Regions from separate parts of the Streptomyces sp. NPDC050508 genome, predicted to be linked through region 4. Evidence: riboswitches for the same ligand, from Rfam matches in the RefSeq annotation. Region 4 holds a riboswitch; each other region holds the start of a gene.

Region 1 (7,564 bases), on a different contig from region 4:
CCAACGACCCCGGTCTGTTCGCGGGGTTGGCGCAGCAGGCCGGCGCCAAGTGGTGGACCGTGCAGAGCGGCGGCAAGTGGACCGTCGGCATCGACGACGCGGCGACGAAGAAGGTCGCCGACTTCTGGGGCGGTCTGGTCCAGGAGGGCGTGATCGACAACCAGCCGATGTACACGCCGGCTTGGAACAACGCGCTGAACAAGGGCACCAACATCGCCTGGGTCTCCGCCGTGTGGGCGCCCGGTGTGCTCGTCAGCTCGGCCCCCGACACCAAGGGCAAGTGGCGGATGGCGCCGCTGCCGCAGTGGAGCGCGGGCGAGAGCGTCACCGGCAGTTGGGGCGGCTCCTCCACCGGTGTCTCCACCGACACCAAGCACGCCGAGGCCGCGGCCAAGTTCGCGACCTGGCTGAACACCGACCCGGAGGCGCTGGCCGCCCTGGTCAAGGACGTCGCCATCTACCCGGCGGCCACCAAGGGCCAGTCCGGCTCGGTGCTCACCACGCCCGAGTTCTTCCCGAACCAGACCGACTTCTACGACACGGCCGCGAAGATCGCCGCCACCACGGCCGCCTCCGCCTGGGGCCCGAACGTCCAGGTCGCCTACGACACCTTCAGCGACGCCTTCGGCACGGCCACCAAGGCGAAGAAGTCCGCCCAGTTCGACACCGCGCTGGCCACCATGCAGTCGGCGACCTTCACCGACATGAAGAAGCAGGGCTTCAAGGTGACCGAGGCATGACCAGCACTCCGCTCAAGGGCTCCGACCTGACGGCCGGGCCCTTGGCGGACGGCACCGCCACCTCCGTCCGCCCCCGCCGCCTCCCTCGCCGTGGCCGCAGCGCGCCGTACTGGTTCCTCGTACCGGCCGTGCTCCTGTTCGCCGCCTTCACCGTCGTACCGATCGGGTACGCGGTGTGGCTCAGTCTCCACAAGGTCCAGGTCAAGGGCATCGGCCTCGGCAAGGGCGCCCGCCAGCAGGTCTGGAACGGCATCGGCAACTACACCGCCGTGTTCGAGGACTCCGAGTTCGGCCACAGCGTCCTGCGCGCCTTCGGCTACGGCCTGATCGTCATCCCCACCATGCTCGGTCTGGCGCTGGTCTTCGCCCTGATGCTGGACACCCCGCAGGCGCGCAGCGCCAAGTTCGCGCGGCTGGCGATCTTCCTGCCGTACGCCGTCCCCGGCATCATCGCCGCACTGATGTGGGGCTTCCTCTACCTCCCGACGGTCAGCCCCTTCTACTACCTCCTGCGCGAGTTCAACCTCCCGCAGCCCGACCTGTTCGACGGCGGCAACCTGTACCTGTCCTTCGCGAACATCGCGGTGTGGGGCGGCACCGGCTTCAACATGATCGTCATCTACACCGCCCTGCGCGCGATCCCGCAGGAGATCTACGAGGCCGCGAAGATCGACGGCGCCTCCGACCTGAAGATCGCCCTGCGGATCAAGATCCCGATCGTGCTGCCCTCGCTGGTGCTCACGTTCTTCTTCTCGGTCATCGCCACGCTCCAGGTCTTCACCGAGCCCATGGCGCTCAAGCCGCTGACCAACGGCCTCTCCAGTTCCTGGAGTCCGCTGATGGCCATCTACGACGCCGCCTTCCTCAGGTCGGACATCTACGGCGCCTCCGCCACCGCCGTGGTGCTGGCCCTCGCCACCTTCGCGCTCTCCTTCACGCTGCTGCGCATCTCCGACCGCTACACCCGGGAGGACCGGGCATGACCCCCCTCACCCTCACCGCCGTCGACCCCCGGACGGACCCCGCGAAGCCGAAGCGCACCGCGTGGGTGCCCACCCTGGTGCTGGTCCTCGGCTCGCTGTACTGCCTGATCCCCGTCATCTGGGTGGTCATCGCGGCCAGCAAGGGCCGCGGCGAACTGTTCTCCACGTTCACCTTCGCCCCCGGCACCGGCTTCCTCGACAACTTCAAGGAGCTGAGCTCCTACCGCAACGGCATCTACTGGCAGTGGATGGCCAACTCCCTCTTCTACGCGGGCGGCGGCGCCCTGCTCTCCGCCGCGGTCTCGGCCGCCGCCGGCTACGCACTGGGCCGATTCGCCTTCAAGGGCCGGGAGTTCGTCTTCAAGCTGATGCTGGCCGGCGTCCTCGTCCCGAGCATCGTGCTGACGGTCCCGCAGTACCTGCTGCTCTCGAAGATGGGCCTGGCCGACTCGTACTGGTCGATGCTGCTGCCGTCGATCCTCTCTCCCTACGGCGTCTACCTCGTCCGTATCTACGCGGCGGCCTCCGTGCCCAACGAACTCCTCGAAGCCGCCCGCATGGACGGCGCGAGCGAGTGGCGGATCTTCTCGCGGATCGCGGTACCGATGATGATGCCGGGCCTCATCACGGTGTTCCTGTTCCAGTTCGTCGGCATCTGGAACAACTTCCTGCTGCCGTACGTGATGCTCGCGGACGACAACAAGTTCCCGATCACGCTGGGCCTGTACACCCTGCTCAACCAGGGCGCCTCCCAACCGGCGCTCTACACCCTGGTCATCATGGGCTGTTTCCTCGCGATCCTGCCGCTGATCGCGCTGTTCCTGGTGATCCAGCGCTTCTGGTCACTGGATCTGCTGAGCGGATCGGTCAAGGCCTGAGGTAAGTACTGAGCTGAGTGTCGAGCTGCGCAGCACCTCCCCCCACCGCACCTGAACCGGCAGAACGAGGACCATGACCACCAGTCCGAACGGACGCCGCAAACCACCCACCATCCACGACGTGGCCCGGGAGGCAGGGGTCTCCCGGGGGACCGTGTCCCGGTTCCTCAACGGCGGCCACTACGTCTCGCCCGCCGCGCGCAACGCGGTGGAGACGGCGATCAGGAAGACGGGCTACGTCGTCAACCGGCACGCCCGCTCCTTGAGCACGGGACGGTCGGACTCGGTGGCGTTCCTCCTCACCGAGCCGCAGGAGAAGTTCTTCGAGGACCCCAACTTCAATGTCCTGCTGCGGGGTTGCACCGAACACCTGGCCCGCCACGACATCCCGCTGCTGCTGATGCTGGCTTCTTCGAAGGACGAACGCCGCCGCCTGACCCGCTACATCACCTCGGGCCACGTGGACGGCGTCCTCCTGGTCTCCAACCACAGCGGTGACCCGGTCGCGGCCGAACTCCGGGACGCCGGCATCCCGTTGGTGGCCTGCGGCAAGCCGCTCGGCACCGCCTCCAAGTACAGCTACGTCGCCGCCGCCGACCGCGACGGCGCCCAGGAGATGGTCCGCCACCTCATCGCGGGCGGCCGGCGCCGCATCGGCATGGTCACCGGCCCGCTCGACGCCCCCGGCGGCCCCGACCGCCTGGCCGGCTACCGAGACGTCCTCACGGAGGCAGGCCTCCCGCACGATCCCACCCTTGTAGTGGAGGGCGACTACCGCCGCACGGGCGGCGAGGAGGCAGCCCGCAGACTCCTGTCCCAGGCCCCCGACATAGACGCGGTGTTCGTAGCCTCCGACCTGATGGCCTTGGGAGTCGTCAACACCCTGCAACAGTCCGGCCGTTCGGTCCCGAATGACATCGCTGTCGGCGGCTTCGACGACTCGGCGGCGGCCACCTCCATCACCCCGGCCCTCACGACCATGCGCCAGCCCTACGACCGGATCAGCGCCGAAATGGTGCGGATGCTCCTCGCCCAGATCGCCGGCGAGGACACGGCGGGCGTCATCCTGCCCACCGAACTGGTGATCCGGGAGTCGGCATAACCGCCGTAACTGTCAAACCAACCGGAACACGGGTCAACGTATGTGAAGGCAGCAGCCGTCCGGTTCGTGTCGAGTCGGTGGGGCGTTCCATCCGTATTCTCTGATCATGGCCGCACCCCTCGCATATGCACTGATCGCCACCGACCTGGACGGGACGCTGCTGCGCGGCGACGACACGCTCTCCGACCGGTCCCTCACAGCGCTCGCGCGGGTGGCGGCGGCCGGTGCCCAACACCTCGTCGTCACCGGCCGGCCGGCCCCGAGGGTGCGGCCCCTCCTCGACGACCTCGGCTCCAAGGGGCTCGCGGTGTGCGGACAGGGCGCGCAGTTGTACGACGCCGGCGCGGACCGTCTGCTCTGGTCGGTCACCCTGGACCGGGAGCTGGCGGAGACCGCGCTCGGCAAGATCGAGGCGGAGGTGGGCCAGGTGTACGCGGCCGTAGACCAGGACGGCGTGGACGGTCTCACCCTCATCGAGCCCGGCTACTTGATGCCACACCCCACTCTCCCCGCAGTACGGGTGGGCAGGCGCGACGACCTGTGGACCGAGCCGATCAGCAAGGTGCTGCTCCGTCACCCCGCCCTGGAGGACGACGAGTTGGCGTCCACGGCGCGCTCGGTGGTCGGTTCACTGGCCTCGGTCACCATGTCGGGCCCCGGCACCGTCGAACTCCAGCCACTCGGCATCACCAAGGCGACGGGCCTGGCCCTGGCCGCCCGCCACTTGGGCCTGACCCCGTCCGACACCATCGCCTTCGGCGACATGCCGAACGACATCCCGATGTTCGACTGGGCAGCCCACGGCGTGGCAATGGCCAACGCCCACCCCGAACTGAAGGCGGTGGCGGACGAGGTGACGTCATCGAACGAGGACGACGGCATCGCGCTGGTCCTGGAAAGACTCTTCAGCTGAGCTGTGAATGGCCCCGAAGGGGCTCATTCAGGGGCGCGGGGAACTGCGCGACCAGCCACGACGGCGGTGTCACTCAAAACACAACCAGTCGTGGCTGATCCAACAGTTTCTAGTAAGCGCCGTACACGTTGTCGATGGAGCCATACACGGCCGCCGCGTAGTTACAGGCAGCCGTGATGTTCGCAACCGGGTCATACGGATCGAACGAAGTCCCGGCCACGTGATACGCGTTGAACGTCGGGTCGATCACCTGGAGCAACCCCTTCGACGGCGTACCGGCCGCCGCGTTGGAGTCCCAGTTGTTGATCGCGTACTGGTTCCCGGAAGACTCACGGATCACGTTCCGGTAGATCCCGTTGTACGTGCCCGGAATCCCCTTCTGCGCCATGATCGCGAGCGACTCCCGGATCCACCCGTCAAGGGTGTTGGGGTACCCGGCAAGCGTGGTCGAGCCGGTGCTGGTCGAAGTGGTGGCCGCGGACGCGGTGGTCGCACCCACGACAGGCAGCGCGAGGATCGCGGCACCGGTACCGGCGACGACGACACGGCGGACGAGGCGGGCGCGGCGGGACTGAGCGGATGCAGGCATGACGAGGTTCCTCTCCGTCGCCTGCGAGGTGAGCTGTCGGGTTCGGGCTGGGAGGTGCCCGGCCGCGCCCTTGCGGACGTGACTTAACCCCAAGCCGTTCCGGTCGCGCTGACCGGCCCGGCGACTTACCTGGTTCCCCCGCTCCTGCCGTGCGAGATGTGTTCGTGACTGGGATGCCGGGCGGCGGCAGGATTCGGCGTTCCGCTCGACAGGCCGGGAACGTATGCGAGAGCACATGTCCGGAACAAGTGGCGGAATCACACCTAACCCCTATTGACCTTGGTGTGAGGCGTATGGGGCACTTGATCCTTTGCGCGAGCCAAGGGTCAACTGTCAAATGCCGTAAGGGAAAACGCGGGCAGACCGGGACACAGGTCACGCACAGAAAAGCGTGACCCAACTCACGGGAGGATTAAGAACGGCAAATCGGGCATTCAACCTCAACTGGCAGTTCTCGGAATCCTTTTCTCCCACGTCCGGTGAAAGATCACCTCTTCGCCCTCAGTGCAGATGACCTCATTGGAGGTAATAAAGTCCGTTTCGTCGCAAGTGATCTCGGACCGCGTCCGCACGGTCGTGTCCCACGCAAGCTCCGGCCGGTGCAGCCGGATCGACCAGTCGGACCGCGTACGGGCCGACAACGGATCCGACTCGTCGATCGTGTACGTCTCCAACGCGTCCTCGGTGAATTCGAGCCCGTCCGGGTACACGCGCGTCCCGCCGTACCGGGGGTCCACCTCCAGCCGCCACTCGCCCTTCGCGACGTCCCGCACGACCAGCCGCTCGGGGCGCGGTTCGTCCAGGGTGGCGGGGTAGTTCACCCCGAGCGGCTCGGCCTCCTCCGGCTCCCCGAACCGGATGTCATCCGCCAACTCCCGCTCCCGCACCGGGAGTTCGAGCGCGCTCCCCTCCGGGTCCAGCGTGAACCCCGCCGAGGACTCCGGCTGCGGCCAGATCCACGGCCAGTACGCCGACGACACCGCGAGCCGGATGCGATGCCCGGGCGGGAACGCGTGCCCGATGCCGTTCAGCTCGAAGGTCACGTCTTCCGTGGCACCCGGCGTCCACGGCACCACCCGGTCCCGCCCGTGCCGCGCCGACAGGTTCAGCACACCCCGGGTGACGAGGGTCGACGCACCGTCGGGGGCGACATCGCACAGCCGGGCGATCACCTGCCCGCGCGGCACCTCGCAGGTCAGCCGCAGCCGTACCCTCGGCCGCCCCAGCACCCACGTCTCGGCCGGCACCTCGAACTCGAAGCAGGCCGACCGCGCGTCCTCGTCCCGCTGGTCCGGCGGCAGATCGGCGTCGTTCCCGAACGGGAAGAAACGGCCCGCGTCCACACCGGTGTGCATGGGGGAGCGGACGATCACGGGCGCACCCCGGAGGCCGTACGTCGTCGTCTTCACGTGCGGCGAGGGCCAGGACGGCTCGCCGACCCAACGGCCCGGCAGGGTGTCGTAGACCGTGGCCGGAGGGTGCGAGTCGCTGACGTAGGCGCGTAGGAGGGGGTCCGCCATCACTCCCGTGTCGATGCCCTTGAGGTGTTGGTCCCACCAGCGGAGGGTCTCCTGGAGGAAGCCGATCGCGGGGCCCGGCGGCAGGCCACGGTCCGGGTACTGGTGCGACCACGGGCCGATCAGGCCGCGTACGCGGTCCGGTGGGAGGTGTTCGACGAGCCGTAGGACCGTGTCGCGGTACGGGTCGTGCCAGCCGCCCACCGCGAGGACGGCCGCGTCGATCGCGCCGTAGTCCTCGCAGACGCTGCCGTGCTTCCAGTAGTCGTCGCGGATCTGGTGGGCGAGCCAGGTGTGGATGAACGGGTCGATCTGTTCGAGGCGCTTGAGCCACATGTCGCGCCAGACCAGGCCCGCGTACTCGGGGTCCGGCGGGCGGGCGACGAAGGCGAGCATGGTGGCCGCCCAGGCGTGCAGGTCGACGGCGAGGGCGGAACCTCCCATGTAGTGCACGTCGTTGTCGTAGCGGTCGTCCGTGGAGCAGACGGTGACGATCGCCTTGAGCGGCTCGGGCGCGAGGGCCGCGATCTGGAGGGAGTTGAAGCCGCCCCAGGAGATGCCGAACATGCCGACCTTGCCGGTGCACCAGGGCTGCGCGGCAAGCCAGTTGACGACGTCGACGCCGTCGGCGAGTTCCTGCGCGTCGTACTCGTCGCCGGGTGTGCCCTCGCTGTTGCCGTGTCCGCGGACGTCGACCCGGACGGAGGCGTAGCCGTGGCCCGCGTACCAGGGGTGGCGCTGGGCGTCCCGGGGCGCGGTCCAGTCGGTCAGGCGGTACGGGAGGTATTCGAGGAGCGCTGGGACGGGTTCGTCCGTCAGCGGGCGCCACACGCGCGCGTAGA
Region 2 (7,564 bases), on a different contig from region 4:
GCGGCCCATCACACCCAGGCCGGTGACACCGATCTGGGCGGTTCCGTCGGCAGCGGGGTTGTGCGGTGCGGATGCGTTCATGGGGTGCCTGTTCTCCGAGTCGGTGACGTGGCGGGTCGGCGCGGGGCGCCCATGACCGCAGGTACGTCTGTGATCGCGAATTGACTCGAAATCCGGGAACCCGATTCGCGATCGGCTCCGGCAGCCCGCCGTCGGACCGTGGTCTCAGCAGCCCGTGCCGGTCGGGGCGAACTCCATCCGCGCGTGCTCGTCCGTGCCGACGGCCTGGTCGTAGGTGACGCGCGTGACCTGGTACCAGACGTCGTCCCTGCCCGTGTCGCCGCCGACGTCGTCCAGGCTCACGCACCACTGCTCCTTGCGGACGAGCCGGGTGTACGTCTCGGTGCCACTGCGCACCTTCGCGCACTTCCGGTACCGCTCTGTGGTGTACCAGGTGCGGGTCTTCTTCTTCGTGCCCGTTCCCGAACTGCTCGTGTGCCGGACCTGCTTGGTGGCCGACGAGCACTTCGTGACCGTGTGCGGTCGAGTGGCCTTCACCGTCTTCTTGGCGAGATGACGGACCGAGTCCCTGAGCCCGGTCACGGTGTCGGGTGTGGGCTGGGCCTTCTGCGCCGTGCTGCCACTGCTCTGACTGGCATCGGTCGCGGAATGCGTACTCCCGTCGATCCCGCCCCCGCCGCCGCACGCGCTGAGTGCGCCGATCAGAAGTGCCGCCAACGCGCCCGATATCACTCGCCTGTTGAACATGTCCCCCGCCGAATGTGTTGTGGAAGCGGTCAGCGTAACTGATCACCGGGGGACACCTGCGGGCCTCGGGCCTGCGCTTTCGCCGCTACAAGGCCCCCGCGACGGCCGGAGCCGCCGACCTCACCGATACGAGGGAGGGATGCCCGGGTTTCCACGACTCGCTCGCCGCAGTGGCCGCCCTCGCCGGGAGCGGGAAGCCGCCGTGCCGGTTGAGCGCCCGGGCGGGCCGCGGGGCTGTCGTGCGCACGGGAACCGGAATCAGCACCGGCACCGGCACCGGCGAGGACACCGTCTCGATCGTGTCCTTCGTGCGGTCGCGACCGGTGGCGAAGACGTACAGGCGCAGGAGCAGGAAGCGGGCGAGGCCGGCGAGACCGGAGGCGCCGAGGTAGACGATCTGCTCGGTGAGCATCCCGGGCGACGACTGCACCAGGTGCAGGACGAACATCGCGGCGCAGGTCACCGCGTAGGCCGCCGCGGCCGAGCCCGCCGACTGCCAGTGCCCGCGCCATCCGGCGGGCCGGCCCGACCCGAAGGTGAAGCGGGCGTGCAGCTCCGTGCACAGGAGGGTGGAGGCGACGGTGATCAGCGCGTTCGCCACCGCCCAGGGCAGCTGCTCGGCCAGCAGTGCCACGGCGCCGCTGGAGAGGAGTCCGACACCTCCGCCCAGTGCCACGAACCGGGCGAAGGAGGCCAGCGGGCCCGGGGCCGCCGGGGTACGGGGCGCGTCGTCCATGGCGGTCTCCATCCGCTCCGTACGCTGCGCCTCCTGATACGGCCGCGTAAGTTTGCTTGACTTACTCAACTATAGCGGTTTGCTTGAGTTACGCAAGTAGAGTTTCCGGGGTGGTGTTCCTGAGCCGCACCCCGGAAACCTCGGCCCATGCGAAGATCGCTACCCCTGCCCGCCGACACGCAGGGGGACGACAGGATGACGACGGCCCGGCCGATACGCGAACCCATGGCCCTGCCGACCGGCATGGGCTGACCGGAGGTGATCATGGGTGACTTACGGGTGAGGTGCGCGACGTTCAACGTGCTGCACGGGCAGTTGGTCCGGCCGGACGGCCGCCCGGCGCCCGCACACCCCGACGATCCCTCGGCACCGCTCGCCGAAGCCGTCGCGGGCCTGGACGCCGATGTGATGGCCCTCCAAGAGGTCGACCGCTTCCAGGAACGGTCCGGTGGCGTCGATCAGGCCGCGGTCGCCGCCGACGCGCTGGGCGCACGCGACTGGCGTTACGCGACGGCGCTGCACAGCCGTTTCGTGCCGGGCCGGTGCTGGGTCCTCGACCCGGCCGAGCCCGAGATGCGCGTCCACGGCCCCCAGGCTCAGGAGCCCGAAGTCCCTTCGCAGGGCGTCGCGTTGCTGTCCAGACTCCCGGTCCACGAGTGGCGGGCCCTACGGCTCCCCGCGGGGCCCTTGGCCGTGCCGCTGCGGGTCGCCGGGCGGGCCGCTCCGACGCTGGCCCGCGACCAGCCCCGGGCCGCGCTGGCCGCCGTGCTGGAAGGACCGCACGGCCCGTTCACCGCGGTGGCCGTCCACCTCTCGTTCGTACCGGGCTGGAACGTCGGCCAACTGCTCACCGTCCGCCGCTGGATCGCCGGCCTTCCCCAACCCCAGCTGCTGCTGGGCGACTTCAACCTGATCGGCGCGCTGCCCCGGGTCGCCCTCAACGCGACCGCGCGGCGCGGCTGGCGGGGTCCCGCCCGGCAGGCGACCTTCCCCTCGCACCGCCCGCGCGTCCAGTTCGACCACATCCTGGCGAGAGGGCTGGGTGCGGACGCCATAGGGGCAGCGCATACGCCGAGCACGGCGATCTCGGACCACCGGCCGCTGGTGGTGGAGCTGTCCCTCTGAGTCAGTTCCACAGGGGATAGGTCACGACGTGCGCGAACTGGTCCGGCCTCCCGGCGGTGTACGTCAGGCTGATCCGACCGTACTGCCGCACTCCCGGATGCCGCTTCCACTGCTGCGGGTCGTCGAGCCGGACGACGACCGGGTACGAGTGGAACTTGCCTGCCGCACAGTAGGGCTTGCAGTCGTTCACCACGTTGAAGCCCGTGGCCGTCGCGGAGTTGTCGTTCCAGTACGACCAATGCAGCGATGTCAGACGGCTGTTGCCGTCGCCGCAGGCGAGCATGAAGTCGGTCGGACGCACCTCGGGATGCCAGAGGCAGTCGACGAGCACGGGGTCTTCGAGTTGCCGGTGGGCGGCCGGTACCGCGCGCACTGTCGCCGGGGCCGCGGACGAGGTGCCCACGGCCGGTGCGAGCAGGGCGGCGGCACAGACCGTGACGACTCCCACCATGGTGTGTTTGTACATGTCCGCTCCCGGCCGCCTGTTCGTACTCGTCGCTCCACACCCGCACAGCGGTGGACCCGCCTGCCGAGGCACGGTCGTCGTCTCTCTTCTCGTTCGACGCTACGACCGTGTCCGGGGTTCCACCACTCCTGTGGACCAACGACACGGGCCGCCGAGAGTGTCGGGGTGTGGGCGACCGGGGCCGGAGATGCCCGGCCCCGAGCGGATCAGGCGGGCCGTACGGCGCCCCGGATGGCGGCGGAACCGGCGTAGAAGATCGACTCCTCGCGGATGGGTGTTCCCGGGCTCGGCGCGTGGATCATCAGGCCGTTGCCGGTGTAGAGGCCGACGTGGTCGATGCTGTCGTAGAAGAAGATCAGGTCCCCGGGGCGGATGTCCGCGAGGGGGACGAGCGCGCCGGCGCCCGACTGTTCCTGGGCGGTGCGCGGGAGCAGGACGCCCGCGGCCTTCCAGGCGGCCTGGGTGAGGCTGGAGCAGTCGTACGCGTCCGGTCCTGCGGCGCCCCACAGGCAGGGCCTGCCGATCTGCGCGCGAGCGAAGGCGAGCGCGGTGCCGGTCTTGCTGTGCGTGGTGGGGTCCTGCACCGCGACGGGTGCCGGGCTCATTGTCGGGGCCGGGGGGAGGTTGATCTCCGGGGCCATCGTCGGAGCTGTGGGCAGTGTGAACTCGGGGGCGGCGGGCGGGGCCGCGGCGAAGGAGACTTCGGCGGCGGGGGCGGTCGGCTGCCACTCCTGTTGCGGCGGGCGCCAGTCCGGTTCCGGTGTCGTGTACCAGGTGGGCTGCTCGGGCACCATCGGAATCTGCCCGGTCGACCAGGCAGGCTGTTCGGTAACCATGGGCATCTGCCCGGTGGACCAACTCGGTTGCTCGGTGACCACGGGCATTTGGCCGGTGGACCAGGCAGGCTGTTCGGTAACCATGGGCATCTGCCCGGTGGACCAACTCGGCTGCTCGGTGACCACGGGCATTTGGCCGGTGGACCAGGCGGGCTGTTCGGTAACCATGGGCATCTGCCCGGTGGACCAAGTCGGTTGCTCGGTCACCATCGGTATCTGGCCGGTGGACCACGTCGGCTCCGGGGCGGGCCAGGAGGTTTCCGGGCTCGACCAGGGGGTGTTCGCCGGGGCGGGTTCGGTGCGCGGAGCGGCGATGTACGGGAGCAGCTCCAGGTCCGCGGTGAGCGGGTCGAACACAGGCGCCGGGGCGGCCGCCACGGCGAATTGCTGCGGCTCCATGGCGGGCGTGCGAGGCACCTCGATGGCGGGCACGGGCGACAGGTCGAGGACGGTGGCCTGCGGCATCTGAGCCATCTGCTGCATCTGGGGTGCTTGCGGCGCGGCAGGCGGTAGTGCGGCGACGGGGCCGGCCGTCAACTCCGCGACAGGAGCGGCGAATTGCGGGGCGACTGGCTCCGGTACGGCAGTCCCCGCGGTCAGCTCGGCCACGGCGCGGCCGGGCTGTGCTTCGAGTGCTCGGCCGCCGCCTTCGGGCTCGGGGCGTCGTTCGGATCGCTCGGGCGGGGCTTCCGCCGAGCGGGCGGGAGTCCTGCGGGGCGGCAGGATCGCCGGTACGGTCGGACCCAGTTGAGCGCGAGCACGGTCGAACAACTGCCGAGTGACGGCGTCTTGAGCGGGGTCGGAAGGACGCGACGCGCTGGGACGGGGCTCGACACGCTGGCGCGGAGCCCCGGACATCTTGCGTGTGGCGTTGTAGTTTCCGGTGGCCGTCTCGGCCCTGTCGTAAAGGGAGTTGATCCGCCGCTGGACTTCGTCACGGCTGGGTCGGTCGTCCACGGTGGGGCCACTGCCTCCGGTGCGCGTACTTCGTTCTGCCGGCATGGCAGACGTGCTCCTTCCGTATCGCGCCTACCGAGTTAGCTGTCGGGTTCGGGCGGTCGATCACGGAAGGATTGCCCTACGACCCTTGCCCGGAGGGGCAGTTGGGCCGATTCACCCCAAGTCGGTTGGGTCCTCGGCTCCGGCTGTCGCGAGCGACACGCCGGACTCGGCGCAAACCGTGCGGCCCGGCGCTGCTCGCCGGAGTAGGTCGTACGGTCTGAGCGTCAACTTAGCCAACGTGTGTGCCTCGTGTGAAGGTTGAAGCGCGATATGTCCGATACGTTTTTGTGACCTTTACCTCTCCCAAACGTGTCACGGGCTCATGAGCCCGCCGGGTCGGGTGATCCATATGAGGTCGCTATGAATTTTTGGGACGGTTGAACACATCGGCATCCGGCTCCGTATTGGGACGGGGGATTTCCATGCCGGGACGATCCGGGCCGACCGATACGTGTAGGAGCAACTTCCTTGGCACGCAACACGCGCAGACGCCCCACGGGCGCACGACGCGCGACGATGGCAGCAGTCGCCCTGATGCTGGGCGGCGGAGGACTGGTGGCGGCGAACGTCTACGCGTCGGCGTCCGAAGGCGGTTGGGGCGGTGACTCGTCCCAACAGGGGTCTCCCGATGCAGCATCGAGTGGCGCGACGATCGACTGCCCGGACATCGGCACCCAGTTGACGACGGTCCCCGACGAGGCGAAGACCGAGGTCGACGCCCAACTCGCGCTTCTGGACCAGCAGATAACCGAGGCCTACCAGAAACTGAAGGACTCGACGGAGTCCATACGCCAGGACGCCTCCTTCGCCGACAACGCGATCATGAATCCGTTGAAGGAGAAGCGGGCCGCGACCATCGGACGGATCGACGACGCCATCGCACGCGTCGGGGACCGTCCGGAGGGACTCGACGCGCTCGCCGGCTGCACCCTGATCGCTCCCACGAACGGCGACCAGAACGGCAGCTCCAGCGGCGGCGACCAGAGCGGTAGCGCCGCCCCGACCGGCCAGGGCCAGCAGCAGTCCACCAACGGGCCCGTCGCCTCGGACTACGCGGACATCACCTCCGTACAGCCCAACGTGAACACTCCGCAGGAGCAGGCCGACGCCTCCCGCGGCACGTTCGTCACCGCGTGTGGCGTGAACGAGAACGGCCTGTTCAACTCCGACAACGTGATCGTCGCCCCCGGTGTCACCAACGGCGCCCACCACTTCCACGACTACATCGGCAACCAGTCCAACAACGCCTTCGCCAGCGACGACGATCTGGCGAAGGCCGACACGAGCTGCGAGAACCCGGGCGACAAGTCCACTTACTACTGGCCCGTGTTGCGCCTGCAGAACGGCAAGCAGGAGCGGGACGCGGACAAGCCCGGCGGTGGCACCGAGGGCAACTCCGGTCAGATCGTCACGGCCAAGGCGGCCACGCTGACGTTCGTGGGCAACGCGAAGAGCAAGGTCGTCGCGATGCCGCGCCTCCTGCGCATCATCACCGGCGACGCGAAGGCCTTCGTGAACGGCCCGGCCAATGCCAACGCCTCCTGGAGTTGCACCGGTTTCGAGGACCGGCAGCTCAAGGACAAGTACCCGCTGTGCCCGGCGGGCAGTGATGTGGTGCGCACCTTCAAGTTCCAGAGCTGCTGGGACGGCCGCAACATCGACAGCGCCAACCACCGCACCCACGTGGCCTTCGAGGCCGCCGACGGCTCCTGCCCTGCGGGCTTCGAGGCCATTCCGCAGCTGGTGCAGCGGATCGTCTACGACGTGGAGGCGCCGAGCCTCCAGGACGGCGGCAAGACGACCCCGCTGTTCGCGGTGGACTCCTTCCCCGAGCAGCAGCACAAGCCCGTCACCGACCACGGCGACTTCATCAACGTCTTCGACGAGGGCCTGATGAAGGACATGGTCAACTGCATCAACAACGGCGAGAAGTGCGGCGCCGGCACGAACAACGACCCCGGGGGCTCGGGTTCCGGGTCCGGTTCGGGTGGCGGCTCCGGCACGGGTGGTGGCTCGGGTTCGAGTGGCGGCTCCGGTTCGGGCGGAGGTTCGGGTGAGCCGCAGGAGTCCCCGACGGCCACCGACACTGCTACGGCGTCGCCCACCGCGACCGCGTCCGACGAGCCCGGCGGCAACGAGGGAAGTGGCGGCAACGGCGGCAACGGTGACCAGCCCACCGCGGATCCCGCGACGAGCGCCCCGGACACCGAGACAAACGCCCCCGAGCCCACCGACACCCAGACCACCGACCCCGGTGACTTGACGACCGCCGTCTCGATCCCCAAGGCCGACACGAAGACCGAGGGGTCCAAGTCGACCGAGACGCAGGGGAGTTCGGACAACGGCTCCGGCGGCCAGGTCGGCAGTGCCGCGGCGACACCGCCCGCTTCGTCCTCGGGCGGGGAGAGTTACGCCGCCGTGGGCCCGAACCAACCGCAGGCGCAGGGCGGGTTGGCGGAGACCGGCGCGAATCTGTGGCCCGCGGTGGCCGGAGCGCTGCTGCTCGTCGCCGGATTCGTGGTGCTGTACCGAGGTAAGCGCATGACACGCTGACACAGCGCCCGTCTGTGACAACGGCGGCCCGGCCACCCTCACTTGGGGGTGGCCGGGCCGCCGTACGTTCAGCGCGCC
Region 3 (7,564 bases), on a different contig from region 4:
TCTTCGAGGTCTACGGCGCGTTCATGGTGCCCGCGTTCGGCCTGCTGACCTGGCTCGCGGTCTGGACCCGGCAACGCGAACTGCGCACCGTACGCGAGGAGTTGCCCGCGTACGTCTACGCGGGCTGGCTGACCCCGGCCGAACCGTTCGTGCTCGGCTCGATGAAGGCCCGCCGGCTGGCCCGTGAGTACGCCGGACACCACCTCGGCAGACCAGCGGCCCGCTCGGTCGCCCAGTACGAGGCGTACGCGACCTCGCTGGCGTTCCTGCGGCACCGGGCCGCACGTGGCCGCGCCGGCGCCGACTTCGCCTTACGGGAAAGGGAGTTGCTGCACGAGCTGTGGCAGCGCCGGGAGGTGGCGCGGCCCGCGCTGGAGTACGCGGCGCGCCGCACGGCGCCTCCGGTCGCGGTGGTGGTGCCGCCGTGGCCGCCGGTGTACGGGTCGTACGGGACTTCCCTGTACAACCCGTACCGGTCCTGACGCCGTCAGGCGGAAGCGTCCGTCAGCTTCGCGATCTCCGTGTCCGTCAGCTCCAGTTCGGCCACGCCCAGCAGTGCGGGGAGTTGCTCGACCGTGCGGGCGGAGGCGATCGGGGCCGCGACCGTGGGCTGGGCGGCGAGCCAGGCGAGGGCCACCGTGGCGACCGGGGCTTCGTGGGCCTGCGCGACCTCGTCCAGGGCGGTCAGCACCTTCTGGCCGCGCTCGGTCGTCAGGTGCTTCTCGGCGCCCTTGGCGCGCGGGCTGTCGACCGTCGTACCGGGGCGGTACTTGCCGGTGAGGAAGCCGGCGGCCAGCGCGAAGTACGGGACCGCGGCCAGGCCCTCCTGCGCGGCGAGCTCGCTCAGCTCGCCCTCGTACGTGTCGCGCGAGACCAGGTTGTAGTGGGGCTGGAGGGCGACGTAGCGCGCCAGGCCCTCGCGCTCGGAGAAGTCGAGGGAGGCCCGCAGGCGCTCCGGGGTGATGTTGGAGGCGGCGATGTGCCGCACCTTGCCCGCCTTCACCAGCTCGTCCAGCGCGCCGATGATCTCCTCGACCGGCACCTCGACCTGGTCGAAGTGGGTGTAGTACAGGTCGATGTGGTCGGTGTCCAGGCGGCGCAGGGAGGCGTCCGCGGCGGCCTTGATGTTGGCCGCGCTCAGGCCCGGGAAGTCGGGGTGCTGGCTGACCTTGGTGGCGATGACGACGTCGGAGCGGTTGCCGCGGGCCTTGACCCACTTGCCGATGATGGTCTCGGACTCGCCGCCGTGGTTGCCCGGCGCGAACGCCGAGTACGAGTCGGCGGTGTCGACGAAGTTGCCGCCCGCGGCGGCGTACGCGTCGAGCACGGCGAAGGAGGTCGCCTCGTCGGCGGTCCAGCCGAAGACGTTGCCGCCAAGGGAGAGCGGGAAGACCTCAAGATCGGACCGGCCCAGCTTGCGAAGAGAAGTCATGACCCTCTTCAACAGCCGGACCGGAACCGCGTATTCCAGACCCCCTAAGGCCCTTAGGACCCTTAAGGGTTGAGACCCTTGCTGCGCAGCCAGGGCGCCGGGTCGCTGGCGGTGGCCGCGCCGTTGAGGTGCACCTCCAGGTGGAGGTGCGGTCCGGTCACGTTGCCGGTGGCGCCCACGCGGCCGATGACCTCACCGGTGGAGACCTTCTGCCCGGCGCTGACGTTGATCGAGGACTGGTGGCAGAACCACAGCTCGGTGCCGTCGTCGAGGGTGATGATCGTGCGGTAGCCGTACGCTCCGGCCCAGCCCGCCTCGGTGACCGTGCCGCTGTGGACGGCCTTGATCAGCGTGCCGGTGGGCGCGGCGAAGTCGAGGCCGGTGTGGTAGCCGGAGGACCACATCGTGCCGGCCTGGCCGAAGGTGCCGGTGATCGTGTACGAGCCGACCGGCAGCGTGTACTGCTTGGCCAGCGCGGCGAGCTTCGCGGCCTCGGTCTTCTTCTTGGCGGCGGCCTCCGCGGCCTTCTTCGCGTCGGCGGCCTTCGCGGCGGCGTCCTTCTCGGCCTTGGCGGCAGCGGCGTCGACCTGCTTGGCGACGGCGGCCTCGGCGGCGGCCTGGGACTTGCCGTCGACCTGGAGCTGCTGGAGCTCGGCCTGTTCCATGATCCGGTTGCGCAGCTGCTCCCCCGCGCCCGAGGTGCCCTTGGCGCTCTCGGTGGTGGTCACGCCGACGCTGCTGAGCGCGGTCGCGGAACCCTTGGGGGTACTGGAGGAGTCGTCCAGCAGGTGGCCCACGGAGGGCAGGTCGGGCAGGGAGATCGAGACCGGCGGCTTGCCGGTGTTGGCGCTGGCCATCCCGCCCGCGCTGACGGCGGCTATGACACCGACGCCCAGGACGGTGGAGCTGCGGGCGAATCCTCCGCCACCACGCTGCTTGGCGACACGGTGCTTGCCGCGGTTGGGAAGAACGGACTCCGCGCTCGGATTCCACTCCTCCCAGGGGCCCTCGTCGGGGCGGTAACCGCCGTAGACGACAGGGGCTTCTGGGGCAGCCTGGTTGGACGCCACGTGGGCGTGCTCCTTTCCTTCCTTCTCGCCTACCGGGTTAGCTGACGGGTTCGGAGCAGGAAGGTCTCCTACGCGCGTAAACCGGCCGTGTTTCCACGGCAGTTGACGAGCGATTCACCCCAAGGTGGTGGTTCCCCGGTTCCCTTGCGGGATTCGGCGCGTGCGCACGGAGCCATCTCTTGTGACGGCTGGGACGACCGCGCTGCGTTATCGAACGTTAATAGACACGGGCGCCCGTTTCCAAGCTGTTCGGCTTGATCATTAACCTTTCCTTGCTGGACGAACGGCCCACCACCGGCGAAAAACGGGCGAGTTGGCCAAGTCTCAGAATTCCCACAGGTATTGACGGTATGTCAGTTGTTATGCGGAGGGCGCTCGGCCGATCACCCCCCGTAATAACGGTCATGGATGCCGTACGGCGATCATCGCCATGTCGTCCGCCATCCAGCCCCCGGAGTACCGGCGGACCTCCTTGGCGAGGATGCCGAGCAACGCCTCGGGGCTGCGGAAGGTCCGGCCGGCCAGCCGCTCCCCGGGGTCGTAGAAGACGCCGCGGGCGTCGCGGGCCTCGGACAGGCCGTCGGTGTACACGAGCAGGGTGGCTCCGCCGGGGAACGCGAACTCCTCGGCGCGGTCGGGCCAGACCCCCAACTCGCCCATTCCGAGCGGCAGTGCGGGCTCCTTGACCTGCAGGGTGCGCACCGTCCCGTCCTCATCCAGGAGCAGGGGCGGCGGATGCCCCCGGTCGACGATCCGTACGACGCCGTCGCCGTGCGGGAGTTCGGCGAGGACGGCCGTGGTGAACCCCTCGAACGCGTCGAGCCCGTCGCGCCGGGTGCCCTCGCGGGCCAGCGCCCGCTCCAGCCGCTGGGCGACCGCCTCCAGAGTGGCCTCCTGCTCGGCGGCCTCCCGGAACGCCCCGATGACCACGGCGACGGCGGCGACCGCGCCCATGCCCTTGCCGCGCACGTCACCGACGACCAGCCGTACGCCGTGCGGGGTGTCCTGCACCGCGTACAGGTCGCCGCCGATGGAGGCGTCCTGCTGGGCGGCCTCGTACCGTGCCGCGATCTCGAACCCGCCGATCCGCTCGGCCGGTTCGGGCAGTACGGCCCGCTGGGCGGCCTCGGCGATCTCGCGCGCGGAGGCGAGCTGTTCGCTGTTGCGGCGGACGAGGAGGTTGATGAGGACGGCCAGGACGGCGACCGTCGCCACGGTGGCCGTCTCGGTGACCGCGTCGGTGTGGAGGACGATGCCGAGCCTGAGGTGGATCGCGAGGACGACGGCGACGGAGGCCAGGCCGGTGAGCACGGTGCCGCGCCGCGAGTAGAGCGGGGCGGCGACGAGCGGGGCGGCGGTGAAGAACGGGGCCGCGGTGAAGGCCTCCGGGGTGAGGTAGTCGTAGCACGCCCCGACGATCAGCAGCAGCGCGGGCAGGCGGCGGACGGTGGTGCGGGTGTACGAGATCCGCCGTCCTTCGACGGGGCCGAGGCCGGGGTCGGGCACGGGATCGCCGGGCAGGCGCCCGCCGGCTCGCACGTACGGACCCTCCTCCTCCACGCGTCCAGTTTTTCGTGGTGGGGAGCAGGCGGCGAGCGGGGTGGGCCGACTGGGGGCGACAGACGGGAAAACACCAAGGGCCGGAATCCATTTCTGGATTCCGGCCCTTGGCCTTAGTAGCGGGGACAGGATTTGAACCTGCGACCTCTGGGTTATGAGCCCAGCGAGCTACCGAGCTGCTCCACCCCGCGCCGTTGTGATTAGAACTATACGCCATCCGCGGGGTCCGAAGTCACACACGTTTCAGTCGGACGGGTTCCCGGCGTGCGTGAGGGTCTCCCAGGAGACGAAGAGGTCGTCGCTGCCGGCGGGCCGGGTGGACTCGGCGAGCTGGTGCGCGGCGGGCACCTTCATGCCGAGCCGGTCCTCCAGGTGGTTGACGGCGACCTCCAGGTCGGGCCCCATGTTCCGGTCGACCTTGCCGCCGCACAGCCAGGCGGGCGCGGGCTCGCCCAGCTGGTAGCGGGCGTGGAGTTCGAGGGCGGCCTTGAGCCGGTCCTTGACCCCGTCGTAGAGGTCGACGCCCTGGTGCCAGGCGGTCTCGGCGATGTGGGCGGTGGCGGCGAGGGAGTACCCGACGTGCTTGAAGTTGCGGCAGGTCTCCTGGGCGACGCCGTCCTTGAAGGTCGTCTGCTTGAACCAGTACGTCGTCAGTTTCTGCGGGGTGGTGACCTTCGAGCCCACCGGGGTGAGCGGCAGCTTGCCGTCCTTGGCCAGGTAGAAGTAGGCGGGCACACGGTCGCGGAAGCGTTTGACGGCCGCGTCGAAGGCCTTGTGGTCGTCGAGGAAGACGGCGATGCCGATCGCCGCGTCCGTCATCGCGAGATCCCAGTTGCCGTTGTAGTCCGGCAGGTTCTTGGTGACTTCCGGCTGGTAGGCGGTGCGCAGCATGGTCCCGAACCGCTCGACCCGGTCCGCCGGCCACCCGGCGCCGGGCGCGTACCGCACGATCTCCGCCGCCCGCACCCACGTCGACCCGGCCCAGGCGGTCTGCAGCCCGGCGTCCTCGGAGGTGTGCTCCTTCATCTTCGCCGACCAGTCGTCCATGATCTCGCGGGCCTTGAGCGCGTGGTGCTGCTTCCCGGTGATGCTGAACAGCAGGGCCTGCGTGTACGCCGCGATGGCGTCCTCGCGCTCCTCGACACAGCCGTGCGCGGCCTTGCCGTTCCAGGGGCAGTCGACGTCGGCGTACGGCTTCGCCGTGTACTTGTACGACCCGTACTTGCTGTCCCGCATCCCGAAGTACGCCTTCAGCCAGGGCTGCTTCCCGGCGGTCACGTTCTTCCGTACGGCGTCCAACTGCCCCTTGCTGACCAGCACTCCGGGGTGCGTGAACGCCGCGTCGGCGGGCAGCGCCCGCGCCATGGTCCGGGTGCCGGTGTCCGCCGCCCCGCACGAGGCGAGAAGCCCCACGACCACGGACGTACCCAGCACCGCGACTGCCCTCATGTGTCCTACCTCCGCGTTGTCCGCACCGGCCTCACTGCGAGCGTGACCCGGTGGGCGGCGGGGCGCAGGATCTGTTGGGCCGATTGGTCACCCTCCCGGCACGGTCACTCATATGTTTGCGAATCGAAATCCTCTGCATACTAGGTGAGTTACGATCGATTAGTAAGTAGGCACTTCTGAGTGCGTTACCCCCCGACGGGAGAGACGATGACCACGAAGACGTACGAGGCGTACATGCGCGACTGTCCCGCGGTGGCCCTGCTCTCGACGATCAGCAACCGGTGGGTCAGCCTGACGATGTGCACCCTCGGGTCCCACGGCGAGGCGATGCGCTACAACCGCATCAGCCGCGAAATCCCCGGCGTCAGCCAGAAGATGCTCACCCAGACCCTGCGCATGCTGGAGCGCGACGGCATGGTCGAGCGGACGGTCACACCGACCGTGCCGGTCCGCGTCGACTACGAGCTGACGCCGCTCGGGCAGGGTCTGTACGGCCTGCTGTCCCAGATGCGCGACTGGGCCGCCGAGAAGACCGACGAGGTCGACGAGGCGCGCGCCCGCTACGACGCGGGGGCGTAACGCACTTTGAAGTGCCTACTTACCGATCGATCGTTACTCACCTAGCGTTTGTCGTGTTCCACTACGCAAATGCAGGAGTGAAGATCATGCGCGCTGCAGTCGTCAGGAAGGTCGGGGGCCCCGAGGCCGTCGAGGTCGTGGAGGTCCCCCTTCCGGAACCGGGTCCCCTGGAGGTCCGCGTCAAGGTCGCGGCCGCCGCGCTCAATCCCGCCGACACCGCTGTGTGGGCCGGGTTCTTCGGGCCGCTGGAGGGCGTCGACCACACCGGTCTCGGTCTGGACGCCGCCGGGACGATCGAAGCGGTCGGCCCGGGTGTCCTGCTCAAGGTCGGAACCCCGGTGATCGTGTTCGACGCCCCCGTACTGCGCCCCACGAAGGCCCAGGCCGAATACCTCGTGACCGACCTCAACTCCCTCGCCCCTGCCCCGGAGGGCATGGACCCGACGCTCGCGTCGACGATCCCGCTCAACGCGACGACCGCCGCACTGGCCCTGGACCACCTCCCGCTGCGCCCCCGCGACACCTTGCTGGTCACGGGCGCCGCCGGGGCCGTCGGCGGCTACGCCGTGGAGCTGGCCCGGACCCGGGGCGTGCGGATCGTCGCGCAGGGGCGGCCCGAGGACGAGGAGTTCCTGCGCGGTCGTGGCGCCACCTGGTTCGTGTCCCGCGACGAGGAACCGGGCGCGGCGGTACGGCGGTTGGTGCCCGGCGGAGTGGACGGCGTGCTCGACGCGGCGGCGCTGGGCGCACCCGCGCTGGCGGCCGTACGGGACGGCGGCGTCTTCGTGAGCGTGCGGCTCGACGTACTGCCGGAGCCGGAGCGGGGCGTGGTGGTGCGCCACACCGCCGCCGGTCCCGACGCGCCCCAGCTCGCGTATCTCTCCGCCCTCGCCGAGGTCGGCGTACTGACACCGCGCGTGGCTGAGGTGTATCCCCTGGCGCGGGCCGCCGAGGCCCATGCCCGGCTGGCCCGGGGCGGTCTGCGCGGCCGGATCGTGCTGGTGCCGTGAACACCGGGGCTGGCGGGATGTAGGTGTCCCGAAAAAGTGTGTCACTTTTCGCGAAAGTGACACACTTTTTCAAAGTAGGTGTCCCGCCTCAGCCCGGCAGATGCCTGTTCGGCGCCTTCGCCCGCTCCTCGTACTCCGGGAGTACGACCACGGAGACTCCCCGCGCCGCCAGCATCCCGCTCCCGTCGGCGCCCGCCACGAAGGTGTCCGGCTCGCGCCAGGCCGTGACCACGCGTCGTACACCCGCGTCGAGGATCAGGCGGGCGCAGGGCCTGGGGCGGGAGGCGCGGTGGGTGCAGGGTTCCAGGCTGGTGTAGACCGTGGCGGCGGAGAGGCGGGGGTCCGCCGGGTCCAGCTTGGCCAGGGCCGCTTCCTCCGCGTGGACCACCGGGTCGCCGGCCTCGCGGGAGTGGCCGCGGGACAGCTCCGTGCCGTCCTGCGCCACCACCACCGCGCCGACACTG
Region 4 (7,564 bases):
ACTGGTGCAGGGCGCGGGCGGTTCGCTCAACGGCACCACCAGCTTCGAGCGCACCAACTACTTCGAGACCATGCCCACCCACCAGTTGGAGCTCGCCCTCTGGCTGGAGGCCGACCGCATGGGCTCGCTTCTGGCCGCCCTGGACGAAGAGTCCATGGAGAACCAGCGGGACGTCGTCAAGAACGAGCGCCGCCAGCGCTACGACAACGTGCCCTACGGCACCGCGTTCGAGAAGCTGACCGCCCTCGCCTACCCGGAGGGCCACCCCTACCACCACACGCCCATCGGCTCGATGGCGGACCTGGACGCGGCCACCCTGGAGGACGCGCGTGCGTTCTTCCGCACCTACTACGCGCCCAACAACGCGGTCCTGTCCGTGGTCGGCGACATCGACCCCGAGCAGACACTCGCCTGGATCGAGAAGTACTTCGGGTCCATCGCGTCGCACGACGGCAAGCCCGCGCCCCGTGACGGTTCGCTGCCCGACTCGATGGGCGGGGAGCTGCGTGAGGTCGTCGTCGAGGAGGTCCCGGCCCGCGCCCTGATGTGTGCCTACCGGCTCCCGGAGGACGGCACGCGCGCGTCCGACGCGGCCGACCTCGCCCTCACCATCCTCGGCGGCGGCGAGTCCTCGCTCCTCTACAACCGCCTTGTACGGCGCGACCGTACGGCTGTTGCGGCCGGCTTCGGTCTGCTGCGGCTGGCCGGGGCGCCCTCCTTGGGCTGGCTGGACGTCAAGACGTCAGGTGACGTCGAGGTGCCGGTCATCGAGGCCGCCATCGACGAGGAGCTCGCCCGGTTCGCCGAGGAGGGCCCCACGGCCGAGGAAATGGAGCGCGCCCAGGCCCAGTTGGAGCGCGAGTGGCTGGACCGGCTCGGCACGGTCGCGGGCCGCGCCGACGAACTGTGCCGGTACGCCGTCCTGTTCGGCGACCCGCAGCTCGCCCTGACCGCCGTACAGCGCGTCCTGGACGTGACGGCGGAGGAGGTGCAGCAGGTCGCCAAGGCCCGCCTGCGCCCCGACAACCGCGCGGTGCTCGTGTACGAGCCCATCGCGGCCGAGGATGACGAAGCAGAGGCCGGCGACGAGAACGAGGAGGCGGCCAAGTGACCGAGCTCGCCACGATGGAATTCCACCCACAGCCCCAGGCCGGCGAGGCCAGGCCGTGGGCCTTCCCGGCCCCGGAGCGCGGGACGCTCGGCAACGGCCTGACCGTGCTGCGCTGCCACCGCCCCGGCCAGCAGGTCGTCGCCGTCGAGGTGCTCCTGGACGCGCCCCTGGAGGCCGAACCGGCCGGCCTGGACGGTGTCGCCACGATCACCGCGCGGGCCTTCTCCGAGGGCACCGACAAGCACTCCGCCGAGGAGTTCGCCGCCGAGCTGGAGCGCTCCGGCGCCACCCTCGACGCGCACGCCGACCACCCCGGACTGCGCCTGAGCCTGGAGGTCCCGGCCTCGCGCCTGGCCAAGGGCCTCGGCCTGCTGTCGGACGCCCTCAGGGCGCCCGCCTTCGCGGACAGCGAGGTCGAGCGGCTGGTGCGCAACCGCCTCGACGAGATCCCGCACGAGACGGCCAACCCGTCCCGCCGCGCGGCCAAGGAGCTCTCCAAGGAGCTGTTCCCGGCGACCTCGCGCATGTCGCGTCCGCGCCAGGGCACCGAGGAGACCGTCCAGAAGATCGACTCCGGTGCCGTACGCGCCTTCTACGAACGGCACGTTCGGCCGGCGACGGCCACCGTCGTGGTCGTCGGCGACCTCACCGGCATCGACCTGGACGCGCTTCTGGCCGACACCCTGGGTTCGTGGACGGGCTCCACCGCGCAGCCGCGTCCCGTGCCGCCGGTGACCGCCGACGACACCGGGCGGGTCGTGATCGTGCACCGTCCCGGCGCCGTCCAGACGCAGCTGCTCATCGGCCGCGTCGGTGCCGACCGGCACGACCGAGTGTGGCCCGCCCAGGTGCTCGGCACGTACTGCCTCGGTGGCACCCTCACCTCCCGCCTGGACCGCGTCCTGCGCGAGGAGAAGGGCTACACCTACGGTGTGCGGGCGTTCGGCCAGGTGCTGCGCTCGGCACCCGACGGCACGGGCGCGTCGATGCTCGCCATCAGCGGCTCCGTGGACACCCCGAACACCGGTCCCGCGCTGGACGACCTGTGGACGGTGCTCCGCAAGCTCGCCGAGGGCGGACTCACCGACACCGAGCGGGACATCGCCGTACAGAACCTCGTCGGGGTGGCGCCGCTCAAGTACGAGACCGCCGCGGCCGTCGCGAGCACGCTGGCCGACCAGGTCGAGCAGCACCTGCCCGACGACTACCAGGCGACGCTGTACCAGCAACTCGCCGCGACCGGCACCGTGGAGGCCACCGCGGCGGTCGTGAACGCCTTCCCGGTGGACCGTCTGGTGACGATCCTCGTCGGCGACGCGGAGCAGATCAAGGAGCCTGTGGAGGCTCTCGGCATCGGTGAAGTGACCGTCGTTCCGGCGGAGTAGACGGAGTAGCTGCACGCGCGCGTGGGGAGCCCTGGTGACTGAAGCGTCACCAGGGCTCCCTATTGTCCGAATTGGGGGAGAGGTTGCCCGTCTGCCCTGTGGCATACCCAACAAAAACCGTGATCCGTTTGGGGATTGAAAGTGACCCCCCTTAGCGTCGGTCCGGCTGTCCGTCAGGCACCGCGCCGCACTCGTGGCACCGGACAGTCATCGCCGAGTCCCCGTACGGCGCGAGCCAGGGGAGCCGGGGACCCACAAGAGTCCCTGGGGTGAATCGGACGCCCGCGCGCGTAGCGAGGGGGTCCGTAGGAGACCTTCCTGCTCCGAACCCGTCAGCTAACCCGGTAGGCGAGAAGGAAGGAAAGGACCAGCCACTACATGGCGTTCACCCGCGCCACCGGGAAGCACCGTCGCCCGAGCCGGACCCACCGCACTACCGTTCGTGTCGCGAGTGTCGCGGCCCTCACCACCACCGGCGTCGTCGGCACCCTCGCGAGCGCCCCCGCGTTCGCCACGGAATCCGCCGCCGAACAGACCGGCCTCACCCCCGTCATCGCCATGGGCGACTCCGTCGCCGAGAAGATCGACGCCCAGGCCGCCGCCCAGCAGCAGGCCGCGGCCGAGCAGGCCGCCAAGGAGGAGGCCCGCGCCAAGGCCGCCGCACTGGCCAAGGCGGAGCGCGAGGCCGAGGTACGCGCCGCCCGCGCCGCCGAGCGCGAGAAGCTCAACGCCTTCGTCGCCCCGGTCTACGGCTCGTACGTCTCCACCGGCTACAAGACCGGCGGTTCCCTGTGGTCCTCCGGTGCCCACACGGGCATCGACTTCCACGCCTCGACCGGCACCTCCGTGCACGCGGTGGGCTCCGGCACCGTCGTCGAGGCCGGCTGGGGAGGCTCGTACGGCAACCAGGTCGTGATCAAGATGGCCGACGGCATGTACACCATGTACGGCCACCTGTCGTCCATCGGCGTCTCCGTCGGCCAGAGCGTCACCCCGGGCCAGCAGATCGGCCTCTCCGGGGCGACCGGCAACGTCACCGGACCGCACCTCCACTTCGAGGCCCGCACGACCGCCGAGTACGGCTCCGACGTCGACCCCGTCGCCTACCTCCGCAAGCACGGTGTGAACGTCTGACGACTCGGCGCCGCACTTCCCGAAGCCCTGGCCCGCCGGCCGGGGCTTTCGGCGTTTCCGGAGCCCTCCTGTCCAAAAAATATCCATGGATTCCGGCCCGCCATCGGAAATTCCCGCTCATTGCAATAGAGTCACGGAACACACGTCAATCGTCGACGTTTCACGGGGATTAAGGCGGAGGTCGGACATGCGTATTCCGGCGCACTCGGTATGCACGGCGATCCGGGACGACATCGTCGCCGGTGTCTACGAGCGCGGCAGCCGGCTCACGGAGGAACTCCTCGCGCGCCGGTACGGGGTCTCGCGCGTCCCCGTCCGGGAGGCCCTGCGCACGCTGGAGGCCGAGGGGTTCGTGGTGACCCGGAGGCACGCGGGCGCGTGCGTCGCGGAACCGACCGAGCAGGAGGCCGCCGACCTGCTGGAGATGCGGATGCTGCTGGAGCCGCTCGGCGCCTCACGGGCCGCTCAGCGGCGCACTGAGGCCCACCTCAAGGTGCTGCGCGGCCTCGTCAGGCTGGGCCAGGAGCGCGCCAGGCGGGGCAACAGCGAGGATCTGCGCTCCCTGGGCAGCTGGTTCCACGAGACGCTGGCACAGGCCTCCGGGAGCCCCGCGCTGACCTCGATGCTGACCCAGCTGCGGCACAAGATCGCCTGGATGTACGCGGTGGACGCACCGGCCAACCCCGTGGAGTCCTGGGCCGAGCACGGGGCCATCGTGGACGCGGTGGCGCGCGGCGACAGCGAGCGGGCGCGGGCGATCACCGCCCTGCACACCGAGCGGGCGGGCACCGCGCACCGGCTGCGCTTTCCCGGCGGGGCGAACGGCGCGAACGGCACGGACCGTGTGAGGACTTCGCAACCTCCCGTAAACATGTCCGGCCTGCGGCATTAACACGGGCACCGTATACAAAGAGGAGATAATTCGCGGGGGATTATTTCTGCTGCCCGTAAGTGGAATTGCGAAGGGCTCGCCCGGTAATTCGGACGAGCCCTTCGAGGTTGCGGTACATCGTTTTTGCGGCGAAAGCGCCGCAACCATCAATTGAGGAACCCCGATGGCGCGCAACCACCTCCGCGAGAGCGGCGCCGGTTTAGGCGCAAAGGGGGCGTGCCTCAGACGGTCTCGGGGAGTTCCTCAAGACCTTCGGCGACCAGCTTCGCCAGCCGGTCGAGGGCCGCGTCGGCGCCCTCGGCCTCGGAGGCGAGGACGATCTCCTCGCCGCCCTGGGCGCCCAGGCCCAGGACCGCGAGCATGGAGGCCGCGTTGACGGGGTTGCCGTCGGCCTTGGCGATCGTCACGGGGATACCCGCGGCCGTGGTGGCCCGGACGAAGATGGAGGCGGGGCGGGCGTGAAGGCCCTCCGCCCAGCCGACGTTGACGCGGCGCTCAGCCATGTGATGCTGCCCTTCAGAGTCTCAGGGTTGTCTAGACCAGTTTCCCACACGTGAAGCGAGCCCGGACCAGTCCTGTGGACCGTCCGGAGCGAGGAGTCGGACCGCGGCCTCGGCCCGACTTCTCCTTGCTGCTTTCTCCCACAGACTGCCTCGCGCCGTTGTCGGACGCGAGCCGTACGCTGGGGCCCATGCAGACCTCGTCGGACCGGCACGAGTACCCCGCCCACTGGGAAGCCGACGTGGTGCTGCGCGACGGGGGTACCGCGCGCGTCAGGCCCATCACCGTCGACGACGCCGATCGCCTGGTCAGCTTCTACGAGCAGGTCTCCGACGAGTCGAAGTACTACCGCTTCTTCGCGCCGTATCCTCGCCTGTCCGCCAAGGATGTCCACCGCTTCACGCACCACGACTTTGTGGACCGGGTGGGACTCGCGGCCACCGTCGGCGGCGAGTTCATCGCCACCGTACGCTATGACCGCATTAGTGCCGACGGGCGTGCCGCCTCCGCACCGGCGGACGAGGCCGAGGTCGCCTTCCTGGTGCAGGACGCGCACCAGGGGAGGGGTGTCGCCTCCGCCCTCCTGGAGCACATCGCGGCCGTCGCCCGCGAGCGCGGCATCCGCCGCTTCGCCGCCGAGGTGCTCCCCGCCAACAACAAGATGATCAAGGTGTTCACGGACGCCGGCTACACCCAGAAACGCAGCTTCGAGGACGGCGTCGTACGCCTGGAGTTCGACCTCGAACCCACGGACCGGTCCCTCGCCGTGCAGCGCGCGCGGGAGCAGCGCGCCGAAGCGCGGTCCGTACGACGGCTGTTGGTGCCCGGCTCGGTCGCCGTCGTCGGCGTGGGCCGCGCGACCGGCGGGGTGGGCCGCAGCGTTCTCGACAACATCAGGGACGCCGGGTTCACCGGCGGCCTGTACGCCGTGAACAAGGCCTTCCCCGAGGAGCTGAAGGAACTCGACGGGGTGCCGGCGCACCGCTCGGTGCGCGACATCGAAGGCCCCGTCGACCTCGTGGTCGTCGCCGTCCCGGTCGAGTACGTCCCCGAGGTCGTCACCGAGTGCGGTGAGCACGGGGTGCAGGGGCTCGTCGTGGTCACCGCCGGTTACGCCGAGAGCGGCCCCGAGGGACGCGAGCGCCAACGCGAACTCGTGCGCCACGCGCGCACGTACGGCATGCGCATCATCGGGCCGAACGCCTTCGGCGTCATCAACACCGCCGCCGACGTACGGCTGAACGCGTCCCTCGCGCCCGAGATGCCACGCCCCGGACGCATCGGGATGTTCGCGCAGTCCGGCGCCATCGGCATCGCCCTGCTCTCCCGGCTGCACCGACGCGGCGGCGGGGTCACCGGGGTCACGGGTGTGTCCACCTTCGTGTCGTCCGGCAACCGCGCGGACGTGTCCGGCAACGACGTCCTTCAGTACTGGTACGACGACCCCGACACCGACGTCGCCCTCATGTACCTGGAGTCCATCGGCAACCCCCGCAAGTTCACCCGCCTCGCCCGGCGCACGGCGGCGGCGAAGCCACTGGTCGTGGTGCAGGGCGCCGGATCAGCCCCCCAGGGGCACGAGGTACGGGCGACGCGGCTGCCGCACGCGACCGTGTCCGCGCTGCTGCGGCAGGCCGGGGTGATCCGGGTCGAGACGATCACCGAACTGGTCGACACAGGGCTGCTGCTCGCACGGCAGCCGCTGCCCGGCGGGCCGCGGGTGGCGATCGTCGGGAACTCCGAGTCGCTGGGACTGCTGACGTTCGACGCGTGCCTCTCCGAGGGGCTGCGGCCACTCGCTCCGCTGGATCTGACCACGGCGGCCACGGCGGTGGACTTCCATCGGGCACTGTCGGAGGCGTTGGCCGATGAGGGGTGCGACGCGGTTGTGGTGACGGCGATACCCGCGGTGGGGGAGGGGCAGGCGGAGGACGCGGCGTTGGCGGAGGCGTTGAGGTCGGCTGCCGAGGAGGTTCCTGGGAAGCCGGTGTTGGTGGTGCACGTGGAGCTCGGAGGGCTTGCGGAAGCATTGTCAGCTGCTACCAGCACGGCGCCACAGGTCGGTTCGAAGGCACCCGGCACTGTAGGCGCTGCCCACCCGTTCCGCCCTGCGGAACGCCTGCCCACCGTGGTGCGGCCCCTTGAAGGCGGCGGCCTCATCCCCGCCTACCCCGCCGCCGAGCGCGCCGTCCGTGCCCTCGCCGAAGCCGTGAAGTACGCGCAGTGGCGGCGCGAGGCCGTCGACCCCGGCAGGGTCCCCGAGTTCGAGGACATCGACGAGAAGGGGTCCGCCGCGCTGATCGGCGGGCTGCTCGCGCGCGGGCAGGGCCTCACGCTCGGCACCGACGACACGTGCGAGCTCCTCGGGAAGTACGGCGTGGACGTCCACCGCGCGCTGCCCGCGCCCACCCCCGATGACGCCGCCGAGGCCGCCCGCACCCTCGGCTACCCGGTCGCCCTCAAGGCCACCGCCCCGCACCTGCGGCACCGCGCCGACCTGGGCGGCGTACGCCTGGATCTGGCGGACGAGGAGCAACTGCG

What was found. A riboswitch is a leader RNA that binds a small molecule or an ion and turns the genes downstream of it on or off. The one in region 4 is predicted to bind cyclic di-AMP.
Region 1: it holds a riboswitch for cyclic di-AMP, as region 4 does, so the genes downstream of both, AB0I69_RS34020 (transglycosylase SLT domain-containing protein) here and AB0I69_RS46780 (M23 family metallopeptidase) in region 4, are expected to answer to the same signal.
Region 2: it holds a riboswitch for cyclic di-AMP, as region 4 does, so the genes downstream of both, AB0I69_RS23060 (NlpC/P60 family protein) here and AB0I69_RS46780 (M23 family metallopeptidase) in region 4, are expected to answer to the same signal.
Region 3: it holds a riboswitch for cyclic di-AMP, as region 4 does, so the genes downstream of both, AB0I69_RS09540 (M23 family metallopeptidase) here and AB0I69_RS46780 (M23 family metallopeptidase) in region 4, are expected to answer to the same signal.

What each region holds. Positions count from the first base shown of each region.
Region 1 is NZ_JBFAJJ010000014.1:103,973-111,536, reverse strand. Features, by position in the region: gene AB0I69_RS34045 (extracellular solute-binding protein) at 1-740, shown strand, start outside; gene AB0I69_RS34040 (sugar ABC transporter permease) at 737-1,723, shown strand; gene AB0I69_RS34035 (carbohydrate ABC transporter permease) at 1,720-2,601, shown strand; gene AB0I69_RS34030 (LacI family DNA-binding transcriptional regulator) at 2,675-3,703, shown strand; gene AB0I69_RS34025 (HAD family hydrolase) at 3,810-4,616, shown strand; gene AB0I69_RS34020 (transglycosylase SLT domain-containing protein) at 4,726-5,205, opposite strand; cyclic di-AMP (ydaO/yuaA leader) riboswitch at 5,209-5,414, opposite strand; gene AB0I69_RS34015 (CocE/NonD family hydrolase) at 5,646-7,564, opposite strand, start outside.
Region 2 is NZ_JBFAJJ010000008.1:1,656-9,219, reverse strand. Features, by position in the region: gene gndA (NADP-dependent phosphogluconate dehydrogenase) at 1-81, opposite strand, end outside; gene AB0I69_RS23080 (hypothetical protein) at 226-768, opposite strand; gene AB0I69_RS23075 (GtrA family protein) at 854-1,516, opposite strand; gene AB0I69_RS23070 (endonuclease/exonuclease/phosphatase family protein) at 1,769-2,629, shown strand; gene AB0I69_RS23065 (hypothetical protein) at 2,631-3,095, opposite strand; gene AB0I69_RS23060 (NlpC/P60 family protein) at 3,302-4,933, opposite strand; cyclic di-AMP (ydaO/yuaA leader) riboswitch at 4,942-5,115, opposite strand; gene AB0I69_RS23055 (DUF1996 domain-containing protein) at 5,450-7,486, shown strand.
Region 3 is NZ_JBFAJJ010000002.1:914,118-921,681, reverse strand. Features, by position in the region: gene AB0I69_RS09550 (PrsW family intramembrane metalloprotease) at 1-482, shown strand, start outside; gene AB0I69_RS09545 (aldo/keto reductase) at 488-1,432, opposite strand; gene AB0I69_RS09540 (M23 family metallopeptidase) at 1,495-2,502, opposite strand; cyclic di-AMP (ydaO/yuaA leader) riboswitch at 2,514-2,671, opposite strand; gene AB0I69_RS09535 (PP2C family protein-serine/threonine phosphatase) at 2,905-4,062, opposite strand; tRNA gene AB0I69_RS09530 (tRNA-Met) at 4,180-4,253, opposite strand; gene AB0I69_RS09525 (alginate lyase family protein) at 4,306-5,511, opposite strand; gene AB0I69_RS09520 (helix-turn-helix domain-containing protein) at 5,719-6,090, shown strand; gene AB0I69_RS09515 (NADP-dependent oxidoreductase) at 6,177-7,100, shown strand; gene AB0I69_RS09510 (dihydrofolate reductase family protein) at 7,189-7,564, opposite strand, start outside.
Region 4 is NZ_JBFAJJ010000033.1:40,695-48,258, forward strand. Features, by position in the region: gene AB0I69_RS46770 (pitrilysin family protein) at 1-1,111, shown strand, start outside; gene AB0I69_RS46775 (pitrilysin family protein) at 1,108-2,496, shown strand; cyclic di-AMP (ydaO/yuaA leader) riboswitch at 2,698-2,861, shown strand; gene AB0I69_RS46780 (M23 family metallopeptidase) at 2,875-3,630, shown strand; gene AB0I69_RS46785 (GntR family transcriptional regulator) at 3,818-4,522, shown strand; gene AB0I69_RS46790 (HPr family phosphocarrier protein) at 4,744-5,025, opposite strand; gene AB0I69_RS46795 (GNAT family N-acetyltransferase) at 5,214-7,564, shown strand, end outside.